4 regions of the Streptomyces olindensis genome follow, and region 2 is predicted to be linked to each of the others. Evidence: riboswitches for the same ligand, from Rfam matches in the RefSeq annotation. Region 2 holds a riboswitch; each other region holds the start of a gene.
The links. Region 2 has a riboswitch for cyclic di-AMP ahead of ABZ948_RS06690 (LysM peptidoglycan-binding domain-containing protein). Riboswitches for the same ligand answer to the same signal wherever they lie in the genome.

Region 1 (3,960 bases), on a different contig from region 2:
CGCGGTCGTTGACCCCGCCCTCGGAGACGGGGGTGGCGGTGTACCCGAGGACGTACGGCCCCTCCAGCCGCTGCCTGAACCAGACCGTCGCCCCGCTCGGCACGTCGATCTCCAGGACGCCGCGCGAGGCGGTGACGCTGCCGCCGTCCTGCAGTTCGGTCGCCCACCGGCCGAGTCCGTGGCGGAAGTCGTCGTGGGCGATGAGCCGGCGGTGCCGGGGCGCGGCGTGCGCGGCCGTCGTCGGGGCGAGGGCCGCGAGGGCCGCTCCGGCGGCCAGGGCTCCGAACGTTCTGCGGGTGGTCGGCACGGGACACAGCTCCTTCAGAAAGCGCTTGCACTCACGACGGGATCACTGTGTCCCAACTGCCGCCCGCTGTCGATCCCTTGGGCCCGTCGGCAGGCGGACACACCGACGGCCGGACCCGGGGATCGGGGTCCGGCCGACGGTCGCGTGTCAGGCAGGTGGTCGTGCGGTCGGTCAGCCGACGGAGACGCCGTGCGAGCGCAGGAAGGCGACCGGGTCGATGTCCGAGCCGTAGCCCGGCGCGGTGCGGATCTCGAAGTGCAGGTGCGGTCCGGTGACGTTGCCGGTCGCGCCGGACAGGCCGACCTGCTGGCCGGCGGTCACGGTCTGGCCGGCCGAGACGGAGAGCTGGGACAGGTGGGCGTACTGGGCGTAGTGGCCGTCGTTCAGCTTGACGACGACCTGGTTGCCGTACGCGCCGCCCCAGCCGGCGGAGACGACCGTGCCCGCGCCGACGGCCTTGAGGGAGGTGCCGGTCGGGACGACGAAGTCGACGCCGGTGTGGTAGCCGCTGGACCACATGCTGCCGGACATGCGGTACGGGGTGCCGACGGTGGCGCCGTCCACCGGGGAGGTGTAGCCGCCGGCGTTGCTCTCGGCGGCCGGCTTGGCCGCGGCCGGCTTCGCGGCGGTCTCCGCCTTCGCGGGCGACTCGGCCGCGGAGGACTTCTTCGCCGGCTTCTCGGCCGAGGCCTTCGGCGCGGACGGCGCCTCGGGCGCGCTCGCCGCCGCCTTCTTGCCGATCGAGAGCTTCAGGCCGGGGTGGATCAGCGACGGGTCGTCGCCGACGGCGTCACGGTTGTCCGCGTAGAGCTTCTTCCAGCCACCGCTGACGTCCTGCTCGTCGGCGATCTTCGCGAGACAGTCACCGGCCTTCACGGTGTACGTGCGCGCGCCGGTGGCCTTTTCGGGGGCCTGCTTCTCGGCGGCCGGAGCGGACTGGACGGCCTTTTCCGGGGCCGACTGCGGGGTGGCGGCGTGGGCGCCGGCGGCCCCCATGAGCGGAAGGGCGAGAGCGGCCCCGCCGGTTCCGGCGACGGCGATGGAGCGGGTGAAACGCTGGGTCTTCGGGCGGCGGTGCTTACCCTTCGCGGGCATGGCGAATTCCTCTCCGGCGCCTACGAGGTGAGCTGTCGGGTGCGGGCTGGAGATGCCCGGCCGCGCCGAGGCGTGGCTTAACCCCAAGCCGTTCCGGGAACCGGAACAGGCGTCGTACCTGTGGGTCCCCCGCTCCTGCCGTACACGGGTCAGTGTGTGCGGGCTCCGGGCGGCGGCAGGATTAGGCGTCCGTCCGGATTGGTGTGGAACGTAAGCGACCAAGACGCAACGGGACAAGCTTGCGGTTGCCTGTGACGGCGTTTTTCTTGACGCGCCGCCACATTTCCCGTCACCGAGCGTGGATTGCCGATCTCCCGTTTTCCGCAATGACCCTGAATAACGCCGGAATTACGTGAACATGGCGACAACGGATCGTCACGAATATGACGATGGTCACGCACCCCGACCCCATCTCCTTTACGATCGGGGCACGTTATATCCAAACGACCGAAGCGACCTATTCGGACAAGAACGACTACTTCCGCTTAAGACGGACGACAGTGGCATCCAGGTCCCCGCGCAGGCCGACCCGCAGCCCGTGGTGCAGCAGCACGGCGCCCCGGTGAACTTCGCCCGTTTCGAGGCATTCGTACACCGCTGTCGGGTCGAGACCCCGCAGCCGCAGCGCCGGCACGGGCTCGCCGAAGCGCTGCGCCTGGAGCCAGGCGAGGACCACGGTCTCGTCGCCGAGGACGTACTGCACCGCGCTCAGGCCGCCCTCCGGGGGCCGCAGCCGGTAGAGGTCGCCGCGCTGCACCACGGGCCGGATCTCCTTGTAGAGCTCCACCCATTCCCTCGCCTCGGCGAGCTCCTCCGGCGTCCACTTCGTGAGGTCCCCGCCGACCCCGAGCACCCCGGCCATGGCGCTGACGAACCTGAACCGCAGGGAGCTGGCCCGGTGGTTGAGCATGGCGTTCGGGCTGTCGGTGACCCAGGCGGCCATCACGCGCGCGGGGTGGAGCTGGCTGAAGCCGTGCTGGATGGCGAGCCGGTCGAGCGGGTCGGTGTTGTCGGAGGTCCACACCTGGTCCGTGCGGCTCAGCACCCCGAGGTCGATCCGGCCGCCGCCGCCCGAGCAGGACTCGAAGGCGACGCCCGGGTGGGCGGCCCGCAGGCGGTCCAGCAGGGCGTACAGGGCGTGCACGTGGTCGACCCAGAGCCGCTGCGGGTAGGGGTCGTCCGGCCAGCCGGCGTCGGTGAAGCAGCGGTTGAAGTCCCACTTGACGTAGTCGATCGGGGCGCTGGAGAGGAGCCCGTCGAGCTGCTCCCACAGGTACTGCTGGACGTCCTCGCGGGCCAGGTTCAGCACGAGCTGATTGCGGAACTCCGTCCTCTTTCGTCCCGGTTGGTACTGCACCCAGTCGGGGTGGGCCCTGTACAGCTCGCTGTCCGGGTTGACCATCTCGGGCTCGACCCAGATGCCGAACTGCATGCCGAGCCCGTGCACCTGGTCGGCGAGCGGCTTCAGCCCGCCGGGGAAGCGGTCGGGGTTGGGCGTCCAGTCGCCGAGCCCGGCCCGGTCGCTGGTGCGCGCCCCGAACCAGCCGTCGTCGACCACGAACAGCTCGACGCCCATGGCGGCGGCCCGCTCGGCCAGCGCCCGCTGCTGCTCCTCGGAGATGTCGAACTCGGTGGCCTCCCAGGAGTTGAACAGCACCGGGCGGCCCTGGTGGGCATCCGGGATCACGTGGGCCCGCTGGTAGGCGTGCCAGGCCCGGCTCGCCCCGCCGAATCCGCCGTCGGTCCACAGCCCGGCGAAGACGGGGCTCGTGTACGACTCCCCCGTGCCCAGCATCAGCAGGCCCGAGTCGTCGTGGCCGGCGCCGCCGGTGATCTGCACGCGCGCGTCCGGGAGCTGGGCCACGGCGATCCGCCACGACCCGGACCAGCCCAGGGCGCAGCCGTAGACCTCGCCGCGCTCCTCGGTCGCGTCGGTGTCGAGCGCGACCCACGGCAGGTGCTGGTGGGAGGTGTGGCCGCGGCGGCTGCCGATGACCTTCTCGCCGTGGGTGAGCGCGGAGCGCGTCAGCCGGGACTCGGCGCCCCAGCGGCCGTGCAGCTGGGACAGCCGCCAGGCGTCGCGGTCGGGCAGGGTCCAGGTGGCGGAGTCGGCGCGCAGCACCTCGACGGCGGGTCCCCGGTTCTCCAGGGTCACCCAGCGCTCGACGACATCCGACGAGGAGCGCATCCGGTAGTGCAGCGTGACGGCCAGGTCGCCGTCGCGGAAGCGGAGCCGCAGCTCACCGTCCTCGGCGTCATGGCCCTCGTGGACCCACTCGGTACCGCGCCGCTCGGGCGTGCGCACGGACAGGGCGGGCCGGGCGAACCGGGGGCCGCCCTCGACCGGGTACTCCTCGCGCCCGTCGAGCGGGGACTCGAAGGGCCAGTACTCGGGCAGCGGCCGGACGGCGAGGGCCTCGGCGTCGGCGAGGCCGATCCGCGCGCCCCAGTGGAGGTGCAGCAACTCGTCCCGGTCGGTGACGTGGACGGCGTAGCTGCTGGCCGGTCCCGACAGCACCCACGTACGTCCGTCTTCGGAGATCTCCAGCATCAAGCCC
Region 2 (3,960 bases):
ATCGGCCAGGGAGATACGTCAGACCCCGGGCTCAACTCCACGTACTGCTGCGGTATGACACGAGGGGGCCGCTTCTCCCCCGACCCGTAGGGGTCGTCCGGGGAACCCGGGGCTAGCCGGCCCGGTGCACCACCGCGTCGCACAGTTCCACGAGCGCCGTCTTGGCGGTGCACTCCGGCAGCGGGGCCAGCGCCGAGCGGGCGTCCTCGGCGTAGCGGACGGTGTCCCTGCGGGCCTGGTCCAGCGCCGGGTGGGCGCGCAGCAGGCGCAGGGCCTCGGCGTGCCGGGCGTCGTCGGTGAGGTCGGAGTCGAGCAGCTCGCACAGGGCGATGTCGTCGGCGAGTCCGAGCCGGGCCGCCCGCTCGCGCAGCCGCAGCACCGGGAGCGTGGGGATGCCCTCGCGCAGGTCGGTGCCGGGGGTCTTGCCGGACTCGTGGGAGTCGGAGGCGATGTCCAGGACGTCGTCCGCGAGCTGGAAGGCGACGCCGAGACGCTCGCCGTACTGGGTCAGGACGTCCACGACCGTCTCGTCGGCGCCGGACATCATCGCGCCGAACCGGCACGAGACCGCCACCAGCGAGCCCGTCTTCCCGCCCAGCACGTCCAGGTAGTGCTCGACCGGGTCCCGGCCGTCCTGCGGACCGGCCGTCTCCAGGATCTGCCCGGTCACCAGCCGCTCGAACGCCTCTGCCTGCACCCGTACGGCCTCGGGACCGAGGTCGGCCAGGATGTGCGAGGCGCGGGCGAAGAGGAAGTCGCCGGTGAGGACCGCGACGGAGTTGCCCCAGCGGGCGTTCGCGCTCGCGACGCCGCGGCGCACGGCGGCCTCGTCCATCACGTCGTCGTGGTACAGCGTGGCGAGGTGGGTCAGCTCCACGACGACGGCCGAGGGCACGATCCCGGGCGCGTACCGGTCACCGAACTGGGCGGAGAGCATCACGAGCAGCGGCCGGAACCGCTTGCCGCCGGCCCGCACCAGGTGCTGGGCGGCCTCCGTGATGAAGGGCACCTCACTCTTGGTGGCCTCGAGCAAGCCTTCCTCGACAGCCGCCAGCCCGGCCTGGACATCGGCTTCCAGAGCCTGGTCCCGCACGCTCAGCCCGAACGGCCCGACGTCGGTCACGAGGGGTCTCCTGTCTGCTGGTGTCTGCCGGTGATCACACGGATTGTCGATAGGTCGCTGCCATCACTCGAGTCAGCGTATCCGGTCACGTTTCGATCACCGCCAGCGCCCATGGTTACAGGCCGGGCGGCAACAGACATTTATCGACTTTCCCGGAAGTAGCCGCTCATATGCGATTTGCCGTATTGGGTAAGCAAATTCCCCTTGCGGGATATTGCGCCCCAGGTCGTGATCAGTGAGTTGAATCACTTCTCCCTCTCGACAGCCGGACCCCGGCACCCTCCCGTACCCCCGTTCACCGAAAGCAAGTTGAGCCTTGGCTCCCGCAAAGGATCAAGCCGCTCATATCCCCCGACCAAGGTCAACAAGCTCGATATGTGACCCCGGTGCTTGTTCCCGACATGTGCTCTCGCATACGTTCCGGGCCTGTCCGGCGGACGCCGAATCCTGCCGCCGCCCGGACTCCCCACACACACCGACTCACTCACGCAGGGCAGGAGCGGGGGACCCAGGTAAGTCGCCGGTCCACGACGTGGAACGGCTCGGGGTGAAGCCGCGCACGGCAGCACAACGCCGTGCGCGGCCGGGCACCTCCCGGCCCGAACCCGACAGCTCACCTCGCAGGCGCCGGAGAGGAACATCGCCATGCCCGGACGAGGTAAGCACCGTCGCCCCAGAACCAGCCCGCTCACCCGAGGCGTCGTCGCCGCCGGCACCGGCGGGGCCGCCCTGACCCTCCCGCTGCTCGGCGCGACGCAGGCCAGTGCCGCCCAGCCGGCCCAGAGCGCGCCCGCCGCCCAGACCGCGCCCCAGGCGGCCCAGCCCGCCAAGTCCCTCACGTACACCGTGACCAAGGGCGACACGCTCTACCGCATCGCGGACAAGTACGACGTCTCGGGCGGCTGGAAGCAGCTCTACAAGGACAACCGCGCCGCCGTCGGCGACGACCCGCGGCTGATCCACCCGGGCCTGAAGCTGAAGGTGGAGACGACGAAGGCGGCCGCCGAGAAGAAGGCGACGCAGTCGTCCGCCCCGACCAAGCCGGCCGGCGGCATCACCAAGGCCACCCCGGCCGCCGCGAAGACCTACGCGAACAACCTCGACGGCTGGATCCGCGAGGCGCTGGACATCATGGCCCAGAAGGGCATCCCGGGGTCGTACGACGGCATCTACCGCAACATCATGCGCGAGTCGTCCGGCAACCCCCAGGCGATCAACAACTGGGACTCCAACGCCGCCAAGGGCACGCCCTCCAAGGGCCTGCTCCAGGTCATCGACCCGACCTTCGCCGCCTACCACGTGTCCGGCACCCCCTACGACCCGTTCGACCCCGTCGCCAACATCACGGCGGCCTGCAACTACGCGGCCGACCGCTACGGCTCGATCGACAACGTCTTCGGCCCGTACTGAGCCGTCCCGCCCAGCAGTCGCTCGAGGACGACGGCGATGCCGTCGTCCTCGTTCGACAGGGTGACCTCGTCGGCCACGGCCTTCAGTTCGGGATGCGCGTTGGCCATCGCGACGCCGTGGGCGGCCCAGTCGAACATCGGGATGTCGTTGGGCATGTCGCCGAAGGCGATCGTGTCCGCCGGCCGCAGCCCCAGGTGCTCGGCGGCCAGCGCCAGTCCCGTCGCCTTGGTGACGCCGCACGGCTGGAGCTCGACCGTGCCGGGCCCCGACATCGTCACCGTCGCCAGCGAGCCGACGACCGAGCGGGCCGTCGCCGCCAACTCGTCGTCCGTCAGGTAGGGGTGGCGCAGCAGCACCTTGCTGATGGGCTCGTCCCACAGCTCCTCACGCCGGTCGACCCGTACCGCGGGCAGTGTCGGGTGCGGCATGAGATAGCCCGGCTCGATCAGCGTGAGCCCGTCGACGCCGTCCTGGTCGACCGCCGCGTACACCTGCCCCACCTCGGCCTCGATCTTGCCGAGGGCGGTCTCCGCCAGTTCCCGGTCCAGGGTGATGGACCACAGCAGCCGGTCCGCGCCGGCGTCGTACACCTGCGCGCCCTGCCCGCACACCGCGAGCCCCGTGCAGCGCAGGTCGTCCAGGAGCGGCCGCACTCTCGGCGCCGGCCGGCCCGTCACCACGAGGTGCTGGGCACCGGCGTCCGCCACCCGCGCGAGCGCGGCGAGAGACCGGTCGGAGAGGGTGTCGTCGCCGCGCAGCAGCGTCCCGTCCAGGTCGGTGGCGATGAGTGAATATGCGATGGGTGCGGCCATGATCAGAGAATACGGACAGCGCGCCCCTTCGTTTCATCGCACGGCGCACGCCGATTGCCCGGTTGAAGGCCTCTGCACCAGTTGGCAACAACATGGTCCGCTACCTACCGTCGGGGCCGTCTCGGGCGGTACCTTCCAAGTGTCCAGGGGGGACTTGATCGGGGGGTCAGGTTGAGCAGTGGGCGCATTCGCGTGGCTGGGCCCGGGGAGCTCGGCGAGAGGGAGAGGGAGCGCTGGCGCGCGCTGCGCGCCGCCTCGGAGGCGCCGCGCAACCCTTTCATGGAACCGGAGTTCACCGACGCCGTCGGCCGCGTGCGGCCGCAGGCCCGGGTCGCGGTCGTGTACGAGGGGCGGGAGCCCGCCGGGTTCCTGCCGTACGAGCGCGGGCCGTTGGGGCAGGGCCGGGCGATCGGACTCGGCGTCTCGGACGTCCAGGGGGCGATCCTGCGGCCGGGGCTGGCCCTGGAGACCGGTGAACTGCTGCGGGCCTGCGCGCTGTCCAGCTTCGCCTTCGACAACCTGGAGGCCGAGCAGCGGCTGTTCGTCCGGTACGCGGCGGAGGAGCACGCCACCTACGTGGTCGACGTGGAGAAGGGCTACGAGACGTACGAGTCG
Region 3 (3,960 bases), on a different contig from region 2:
CTGCTCACCGCGCTCGCCCTCCTCGTCTCCTCCTGCGCCCCCGCCGGCCCGGACGCCCGCGCCATGGGCCCGGCCCTGCCCGAGGACACCCCCTTCACGCACCCCGGCGTCCTCGTCGACAGGGCCCAGCTGGACGCCGTCCGCGAGCACGTCACCGCCGGGAAGCAGCCCTGGCTGAAGGCGTACCTCGACATGCGGGACAGCAGGTACGGCTCGTACCGGCACCGGGCCGAGCCGTACGGCACCGTCGTCTGCCCGGCCGGTGACCTTCGGGGCCGCGGCTGCGCGGAGGAGCGCGCGGACGCCCTGGCCGCCTACACGCAGGCCCTCCTCTTCAGCGTCACCGGCCGGCGGCAGCACGCCGAGAAGGCCCGGCAGATCATGGACGCCTGGTCGGGCACGCTGCGCCGGCACACCGGGGCGAACGCCGCGGTGCAGGCCGGGTGGACCGGGTCGGTCTGGGCCCGGGCCGCGGAGATCGTCCGGCACACGCGCGGCGGGGGCTGGCCCGACGAGCGGGTCCAGCGCTTCGAGGGCATGCTGCGCACCGCCCATCTCCCCCAAGTCGCCGCGACGAACCCGGACTTCAGCGGGTCCTGGGACCTGGTGGCGACCGACGCGGTCATCGCCATCGCCGTCTTCCTCGACGACCACCGGGCCTTCGGCCACGCCCTGGAGCGCTTCCGGGAGCGCGTGCCCGCCTACTTCTACCTGGAGAAGGACGGCCTCTCCCCGCTCACCGTGCCGGGCTCCGGCGTCGCCACCCCGCAGCGGATGGCGTCGTACTGGTTCGGTCAGGCCATGTACCGGGACGGCGTCGCCCAGGAGACCTGTCGCTCCTTCCGGCACGTCGGCGCCTCCCTCGCCGCCACCGCCCACATCGCCGAGACGGCCTGGCACCAGGGCGTCGACCTCTACGGCGAGGTCAAGGACCGGCTGACGGCCGCGCTCGCCCTGCACGCCCGGCACGAACGGGGCGCACGGGCACCCACCTGGCTGTGCGACGGCCGCGTCGAGCCGGGCCTCGGGCCGCACCTGGAGGTCGCCCTCAACCACCTGGAGGGCCGCCTCGGCGCGCCAGTCCCGGCCGCCCGCGAGGTGGCCGCACGGGCCCGGCCCGCCGGCACCGACGGCCTGTTCACCGCCTGGGAAACCCTGACCCACGCGGGCGACCCGGGCGGCTGAGCAGCGGGTGTGCGCGAGCTGTCCCGCGGATGGCGTACACTGGTGTCACAACGACGCGGGGTGGAGCAGCTCGGTAGCTCGCTGGGCTCATAACCCAGAGGTCGCAGGTTCAAATCCTGTCCCCGCTACTGAAGGCCGAGGGCCGGAATCCGAAAGGGTTCCGGCCCTCGGTGCATTTCCCGGAACTCCCCCTCACTGTCGGTGAGCGAACCACGTCACTCCGCATAACAACTGACATACCGTCAGAACCCACGAGTCACTTGTGAGGCGGCCAACTCGCCCGATTTGGGCCGGTCATGGCAGGTAAGTCCGCGCGAAAAAGGTTAATGATCAAGTGGAATCGCTGGAATACACACCGCGCCTCCATTAACGTTCGATAACGCAGCGCGGTCGTCCCAGCCGTCACAGAAGGCGGCTCCGTGCGCACGCGCCGAATCCCGAAAGGGAACCGGGGAACCACCACTTGGGGTGAATCGGGCGAATGCCGCCGTGGAAGCACGGTCGGTATACGCGCGTAGGAGACCTTCCTGCTCCGAACCCGTCAGCTAACCCGGTAGGCGAGAAGGAAGGAAAGGAGTACGCCTACGTGGCGTCCAACCGGCCTGCCCCCGCGGCCCCGTTCGCGCAGGACCAGCGCGACACCGAGACCTTCGGCTACGGCGGTCAGCGCACCGACGAGGGCCCGTTCCAGGAGTGGAACCCCACCGCGGAGTCCATCCGTCCCGTCCGCGGCCGGCATCGCGTCACCAAGCAGCGCGGCGGAGGACTCGCCCGCAGCTCCACCGTCCTGGGCGTCGGCGTCATAGCCGCCGTGGGCGCCGGCGGCATGGCCAGCGCCCAGACCGGCAAGCCGCCGGTGTCGATCTCCGTGCCGGACCTGCCCTCGGTGGGTTCCCTCATCTCGGACGACGACACCCCCCAGGGCTCCGCTACTCCGCTCAGCAGCCTCGGCACCGCCACGGCGGACACCGAGCAGGGCGGCTCCGACGCCGGTGAGGCGCTGCGGGCCCGGATCATGGCCCAGGTCGAGCACCAGCAGGACCAGATCGAGACCAAGGCCGCCGAGGAAGCCGCGGCCGCCGCCGAGAAGGCCGCCAAGGAAGCCGCCGCCAAGGCGGAGCAGGAAGCCAAGGCCAAGGCCGCCGAAGCCAAGCGGAAGGCGGAGGAGGAGGCCCGGAAGAAGGCCGAGGCCGAGCGACTCGCCGCCCTCGCCAAGCAGTTCACGCTGCCGACCTCCTCGTACACCATCACCTCCAGCTTCGGCCAGGCCGGCGCCTACTGGTCCTCCGGCTACCACACGGGCCTCGACTTCGCCGCGCCCACCGGTACCCCCATCAAGGCGGTCCACAGCGGCACCATCACCGAGGCCGGCTGGAACGGCTCGTACGGCTACAAGACCGTCCTCACCCTCGATGACGGCACCGAGATCTGGTACGCGCACCAGTCCTCCATCGGCGTCAGCGTCGGCCAGAAGGTCAGCACCGGCGACGTCATCGGCCGCGTGGGCGCCACCGGCAACGTCACCGGAGCCCACCTCCACCTCGAGGTCCACGCCGCCGGCTCCTCCAGCGGCATCGACCCGATGGCGTGGCTCAGGGGCAAGGGCCTCAACCCGTAAGCAGACGCACGCCTGGCGGAGCACCGGTGGCCCTGACGACGCCCCCCCCGACGTCGGAGCCGCCGGTGTCCGCTGTCGGCGGCGGTGTTTACGGGAGTTTTGCGTCCACCGTGGAATGGGGCTCTCCCGTACGGTCGTTGACGCAGAGCATGACTTCTCTGCGCAAACTCGGCTCCTCCGACCTCGAGGTCTTCCCGCTCGCCCTCGGCGGCAACGTCTTCGGCTGGACCGCCGACGAGGACCAGTCGTTCGCCGTCCTCGACGCCTACACGGCCGCCGGCGGCAACTTCGTCGACACCGCCGACGTCTACTCGGCCTGGGCCGAGGGCAACCAGGGCGGCGAGTCCGAGACCGTCCTCGGCAAGTGGCTCCGGGCGCGCGGCAACCGCGCGGACGTCGTCGTCGCCACGAAGGTCAGCCAGCACCCCGACTTCCAGGGCCTGTCCGCCGCCAACATCAAGGCCGCCGCCGACGCTTCCCTGCGCCGCCTCGGCACCGACTACATCGACCTCTACTACACGCACTACGACCGGCCCGAGGTGCCGGTGGAGGAGATCATCGGCGCCCTCGACGAGCTGGTGAGGGCCGGGAAGGTGCGGCACATCGCCGCCTCCAACATCTCGGCGGAGCGGCTGCGGGCGTCCCTGGAGTTCTCCGACCGCGAGGGGCTCGCCCGGTACGTGGCCCTCCAGCCCCACTACAACCTGGTCTCCCGCGACACCTACGAGGGCGAGCTCCAGGACCTCGCCGAGCGGACCGGGCTCGCGGCCGTTCCGTACTACGCGCTCGCGTCCGGTTTCCTCACGGGCAAGTACCGGCCCGGTACGACCGTCGAGAGCGCTCGGGCGGGGGGTGCGGCCAAGCACCTGGAGACCGAGCGGGGGCGGCGGGTCCTCGACGCCCTCGACCAGATCGCCTCGGCGCACGACGTGCCCGTCGCCACGGTGGCGCTCGCCTGGCTCGCCGCGCAGCCGACCGTCGCGGCGCCGATCGCCTCCGCGCGGACGGTGGAGCAACTGCCCGCGCTGCTCGGCGTGGGGGAGCTGACGCTCTCGGACGCGGAGGTGGAACGGCTCACGGAGGCCTCTGCCTGAGGCAGCCCTACGGGGTGTCCCCCTAGGAGCGGTACGGGTTGTACGCGGGGTACGGCGTCGGCT
Region 4 (3,960 bases), on a different contig from region 2:
CCACCAGGGCGGGCCCCGGGGCGGTGTCGCGCGGTCCGTGAAGAAGATGCGCGGCTACCTCGCCGACCTCATCCACCGCAAGCGGGAGGCCCTGCCCGCCGAACCCGTCCCCGGCGAGGACCTCATCTCCGGTCTCATCCGCGCCTCCGACCACGGCGAGCACCTCACCGAGAACGAGGCCGCCGCCATGGCGTTCATCCTGCTGTTCGCCGGGTTCGAGACCACCGTCAACCTCATCGGCAACGGCACCTACGCCCTGCTCACCCACCCCGGGCAGCGCGCCCGCCTCCAGACCTCCCTCGCCGCCGGCGAGACGGGCCTGCTGGAGACCGGCGTCGAGGAACTCCTGCGCTACGACGGCCCTGTCGAGCTCGCCACCTGGCGGTTCGCCACGCGGCCGCTCACCATCGGCGGGCAGCACATCGACGCGGGCGACCCGGTCCTCGTCGTCCTGGCCGCCGCGGACCGGGACCCGGAGCGGTTCGCCGACCCGGACGTGCTCGACCTCTCCCGCCGCGACAACCAGCACCTCGGCTACGGCCACGGCATCCACTACTGCCTGGGGGCCCCGCTAGCCCGCCTGGAGGGCCAGACCGCCCTCGCCACCCTTCTCACCCGCCTCCCGGACCTCCGGCTCGCGGCGGATCCGGCCGACCTGAGGTGGCGCGGCGGCCTCATCATGCGGGGGCTGCGCACCCTGCCGGTGGAGTTCACACCGGCATGACAGCCCGCCCTCACCACTGGGGCGAACGGCTAAACATGACACGCCGTCAGACCTGTGATCTTCACGTGATCTGCGCGGCATGAACTTGTGACAAGTGATCGTCTGCCGATACGTTCACCCATCAGCGCGGCCGGGCCTCTGCGCCGCGCCGGTCACTGCTGTCTCGCGAAAGGTCTCCGTATGCTCTCCGGGAACGGTCGGCACCGTCGCCCCCGCCAGGCTCCGGCTCTCCTCGTCGCGGCCGGAGTGACCGGCTCCGCCATCGCGATCCCGCTCCTCGGGGCCTCCGGTGCCAGTGCGGCCGACGGCACGACCTGGGACCGGGTCGCGGACTGCGAGACCGGCGGCGCCTGGAGTCAGAACAGCGGCAACGGCTACTACGGCGGCCTCGCGCTCTCCCAGGAGGACTGGGAGAACCACGGCGGTCTCGACTACGCCGCGAGTGCCGACCTGGCCAGCCGCGCCCAGCAGATCGCCGTGGCCGAGAGAATCCTCGCCGACCAGGGGGTCGGCGCCTGGCGCACCTGCGGACTGCTCTCCGGCCTCCAGCAGGACTCGAAGTCGGGTGCATCCGACTCATCCGACTCGTCCGATCCGACCGACTCGCCGGGATTGCTCGACTCCTCCGATTCGACCTCCTCGTCGGCCGACTCGTCGACTCCTTCCTCGTCCCCTTCGACGTCCGAGTCCCCTGACGCGCCGTCGACGTCGAAGGACGAACCGGCTGACTCCGACAAGTCGTCCGATTCCGGAGAGTCCGCGTCCCAGGGCCGGGAGCCTGACAGCTCCCCCTCGGCCACGTCCGGAAGCGGCGAGTCCGACAATTCGCGGCAGGACGGCACCTCTTCGGCGCTGACCGACACCGGCTCCGGCCGCCACCGCGGCCCCAGCGCCGATGAGAACACCGAGCCCGCCGACGGCCGTGCGAACGAGTCCACGGGCCGGCACGCCTCGCGCGGCGACGACGCGTCCCGCGACGCCACGGACGGCTCCTACACCGTCCGCGTCGGCGACAGCCTCTGGTCCATCGCCGACTCCCTTGACCTCAGCGGCGGATGGCACGCGCTCTACGCCGGCAACAAGGACGCCGTCGGCACCGACCCGAACCTCATCCGCCCCGGTCAGAGGCTCACAGTAGGGGCCGAAGCGGACGAGGAGTAGTCGGTGGGGCAGAGCGGAAACCGCGGCGGAAGTCGCCCCGAAACCGCGCGAGTTCGCGTCATGTTTCGCGGTGAATGTCCCGTATAAGTGCGGTGAGAGATAGATCTCAGAAGCCCTGATCGTCTTTGAAATTCCGTCGATCGCGTGTCTACGGTCATGACCGCTCGCCACCGCGAGCCCCGGCTGCCGCAACGCCGAATCCTGCCAGCGGCCGCACGGGAACAGTCGTCGCGTCAAGCGCCGTAGGCAGGAGCGGGGGACCCAAGGTAGGTGCCCGACCGGACAGTTGTGCCGGACGGGCTTGGGGTGAAGCCGCGTCCCGGGAGGGGCGCGGCCGGGCAACTCAACCGGCCCGAACCCGACAGCTCACCTCGCAGGCGTCGGTGAGGGGATCCATCCATGCTGTTTTCCGGCAAGGGCAAGCACCGTCGTCCGTCCAAGGCCACTCGCGCCATCGCCGTCGCCGGTGTCGCCGGCGCCGCCGTCGCCGCCCCGCTGATGGCGGCCGGCAACGCCTCCGCCGCCACCGCCTCCGAGTGGGACGCCGTGGCCCAGTGCGAGTCCGGCGGCAACTGGTCCATCAACACCGGCAACGGCTACTACGGCGGCCTGCAGTTCTCCGCCTCCACCTGGTCCGGCTACGGCGGCACCAAGTACGCCTCCACCGCCGACCAGGCCACCAAGGCCCAGCAGATCGAGATCGCCGAGAAGGTCCTGGCGAGCCAGGGCAAGGGTGCCTGGCCGGTCTGCGGCAAGGGCCTGTCGAGCGCCGGCTACACCGGCGGCGGCTCCTCGAGCGACTCCGGCAGCTCCGCGCAGCAGAGCACCGAGACCCGCGAGACCCAGCAGCAGCCGGCCTCCCGCTCCGACGAGCGCCCGGCCGCGAAGAAGACCGTCACCACCCCGACCGGCAAGAAGGTCAAGAAGGGCGATGGCGAGTACAAGGTCGTCAAGGGCGACACCCTCAGCTCCATCGCCGCGGAGAAGAAGGTCAAGGGCGGCTGGGAGAAGCTCTACGAGCTGAACAAGGACATCGTCGAGGACGCCAACCTCATCTACCCGGGCCAGCAGCTGCACCTGAAGTAAGCAGCGGCCCGCCCGTCCCCAGGGGGCGGCCCGCCCGCCCCCCACAGGGCCGCCCGCCCGCCCCCACGGGCACGGCCCACCCCCGTCCCCACGGGCTCCCCGCCCCGGCGCGTGTTCCCCCGTACGCGCCGGGGCGGGGTTTTTTCCGCCGGGCTTTGCGCTTCGGCTTTGTTCCGTTCGGAAACAATTTACTCTCGGTTCTGTCCATGGGGTGGGCGACCCGGTGGCCGATCGCCCGGAGCCGGTTAGGCTCATGTCGCGAGCCACCGGCCCGCACCTCGCCGGGTCCACGCGACCCGCGTCACCGCGTCACATGAAGAAGGAGATGCTCGTGCCGTCCATCGACGTCGTCGTAGCCCGGGAAATCCTGGACTCCCGAGGCAACCCCACGGTCGAGGTCGAGGTCGGCCTCGACGACGGCAGCACCGGTCGTGCCGCCGTCCCGTCCGGCGCCTCCACGGGCGCCTTCGAGGCCATCGAGCTCCGCGACGGCGACTCGAACCGCTACCTCGGCAAGGGTGTGGAGAAGGCCGTCCTCGCGGTCATCGAGCAGATCGGCCCGGAGCTCGTCGGCTATGACGCCACCGAGCAGCGCCTGATCGACCAGGCCATGTTCGACCTGGACGCCACCGACAACAAGGGCTCCCTCGGCGCCAACGCCATCCTCGGCGTCTCGCTCGCCGTCGCCCACGCCGCCTCCGAGGCCAGCGACCTCCCCCTCTTCCGCTACCTGGGCGGCCCGAACGCGCACCTGCTGCCGGTGCCGATGATGAACATCCTGAACGGTGGCTCGCACGCCGACTCCAACGTGGACATCCAGGAGTTCATGATCGCCCCGATCGGCGCGGAGTCCTTCTCCGAGGCCCTGCGCTGGGGCGCCGAGGTCTACCACACGCTGAAGAAGGTCCTGAAGAGCAAGGGCCTGGCCACCGGCCTCGGCGACGAGGGCGGCTTCGCCCCGAACCTCGGCTCCAACCGCGAGGCCCTCG

Region 1: linked by a shared signal. The riboswitch ahead of ABZ948_RS18095 (M23 family metallopeptidase) and the one ahead of ABZ948_RS06690 (LysM peptidoglycan-binding domain-containing protein) in region 2 are both predicted to bind cyclic di-AMP.
Region 3: linked by a shared signal. The riboswitch ahead of ABZ948_RS35325 (M23 family metallopeptidase) and the one ahead of ABZ948_RS06690 (LysM peptidoglycan-binding domain-containing protein) in region 2 are both predicted to bind cyclic di-AMP.
Region 4: linked by a shared signal. The riboswitch ahead of ABZ948_RS27255 (transglycosylase family protein) and the one ahead of ABZ948_RS06690 (LysM peptidoglycan-binding domain-containing protein) in region 2 are both predicted to bind cyclic di-AMP.

Annotation. Positions count from the first base shown of each region.
Region 1 is NZ_JBEYZD010000025.1:1,455-5,414, forward strand. Features, by position in the region: gene ABZ948_RS18090 (DUF6250 domain-containing protein) at 1-307, opposite strand, end outside; gene ABZ948_RS18095 (M23 family metallopeptidase) at 479-1,402, opposite strand; cyclic di-AMP (ydaO/yuaA leader) riboswitch at 1,407-1,567, opposite strand; gene ABZ948_RS18100 (alpha-galactosidase) at 1,878-3,953, opposite strand.
Region 2 is NZ_JBEYZD010000008.1:25,994-29,953, forward strand. Features, by position in the region: gene ABZ948_RS06685 (polyprenyl synthetase family protein) at 113-1,123, opposite strand; cyclic di-AMP (ydaO/yuaA leader) riboswitch at 1,587-1,765, shown strand; gene ABZ948_RS06690 (LysM peptidoglycan-binding domain-containing protein) at 1,769-2,533, shown strand; gene ABZ948_RS06695 (HAD family hydrolase) at 2,497-3,345, opposite strand; gene ABZ948_RS06700 (GNAT family N-acetyltransferase) at 3,532-3,960, shown strand, end outside.
Region 3 is NZ_JBEYZD010000084.1:21,046-25,005, reverse strand. Features, by position in the region: gene ABZ948_RS35335 (alginate lyase family protein) at 1-1,185, shown strand, start outside; tRNA gene ABZ948_RS35330 (tRNA-Met) at 1,240-1,313, shown strand; cyclic di-AMP (ydaO/yuaA leader) riboswitch at 1,604-1,760, shown strand; gene ABZ948_RS35325 (M23 family metallopeptidase) at 1,772-2,803, shown strand; gene ABZ948_RS35320 (aldo/keto reductase) at 2,953-3,897, shown strand; gene ABZ948_RS35315 (PrsW family intramembrane metalloprotease) at 3,920-3,960, opposite strand, start outside.
Region 4 is NZ_JBEYZD010000047.1:27,583-31,542, forward strand. Features, by position in the region: gene ABZ948_RS27245 (cytochrome P450 family protein) at 1-724, shown strand, start outside; gene ABZ948_RS27250 (LysM peptidoglycan-binding domain-containing protein) at 905-1,885, shown strand; cyclic di-AMP (ydaO/yuaA leader) riboswitch at 2,114-2,280, shown strand; gene ABZ948_RS27255 (transglycosylase family protein) at 2,285-2,971, shown strand; gene eno (phosphopyruvate hydratase) at 3,303-3,960, shown strand, end outside.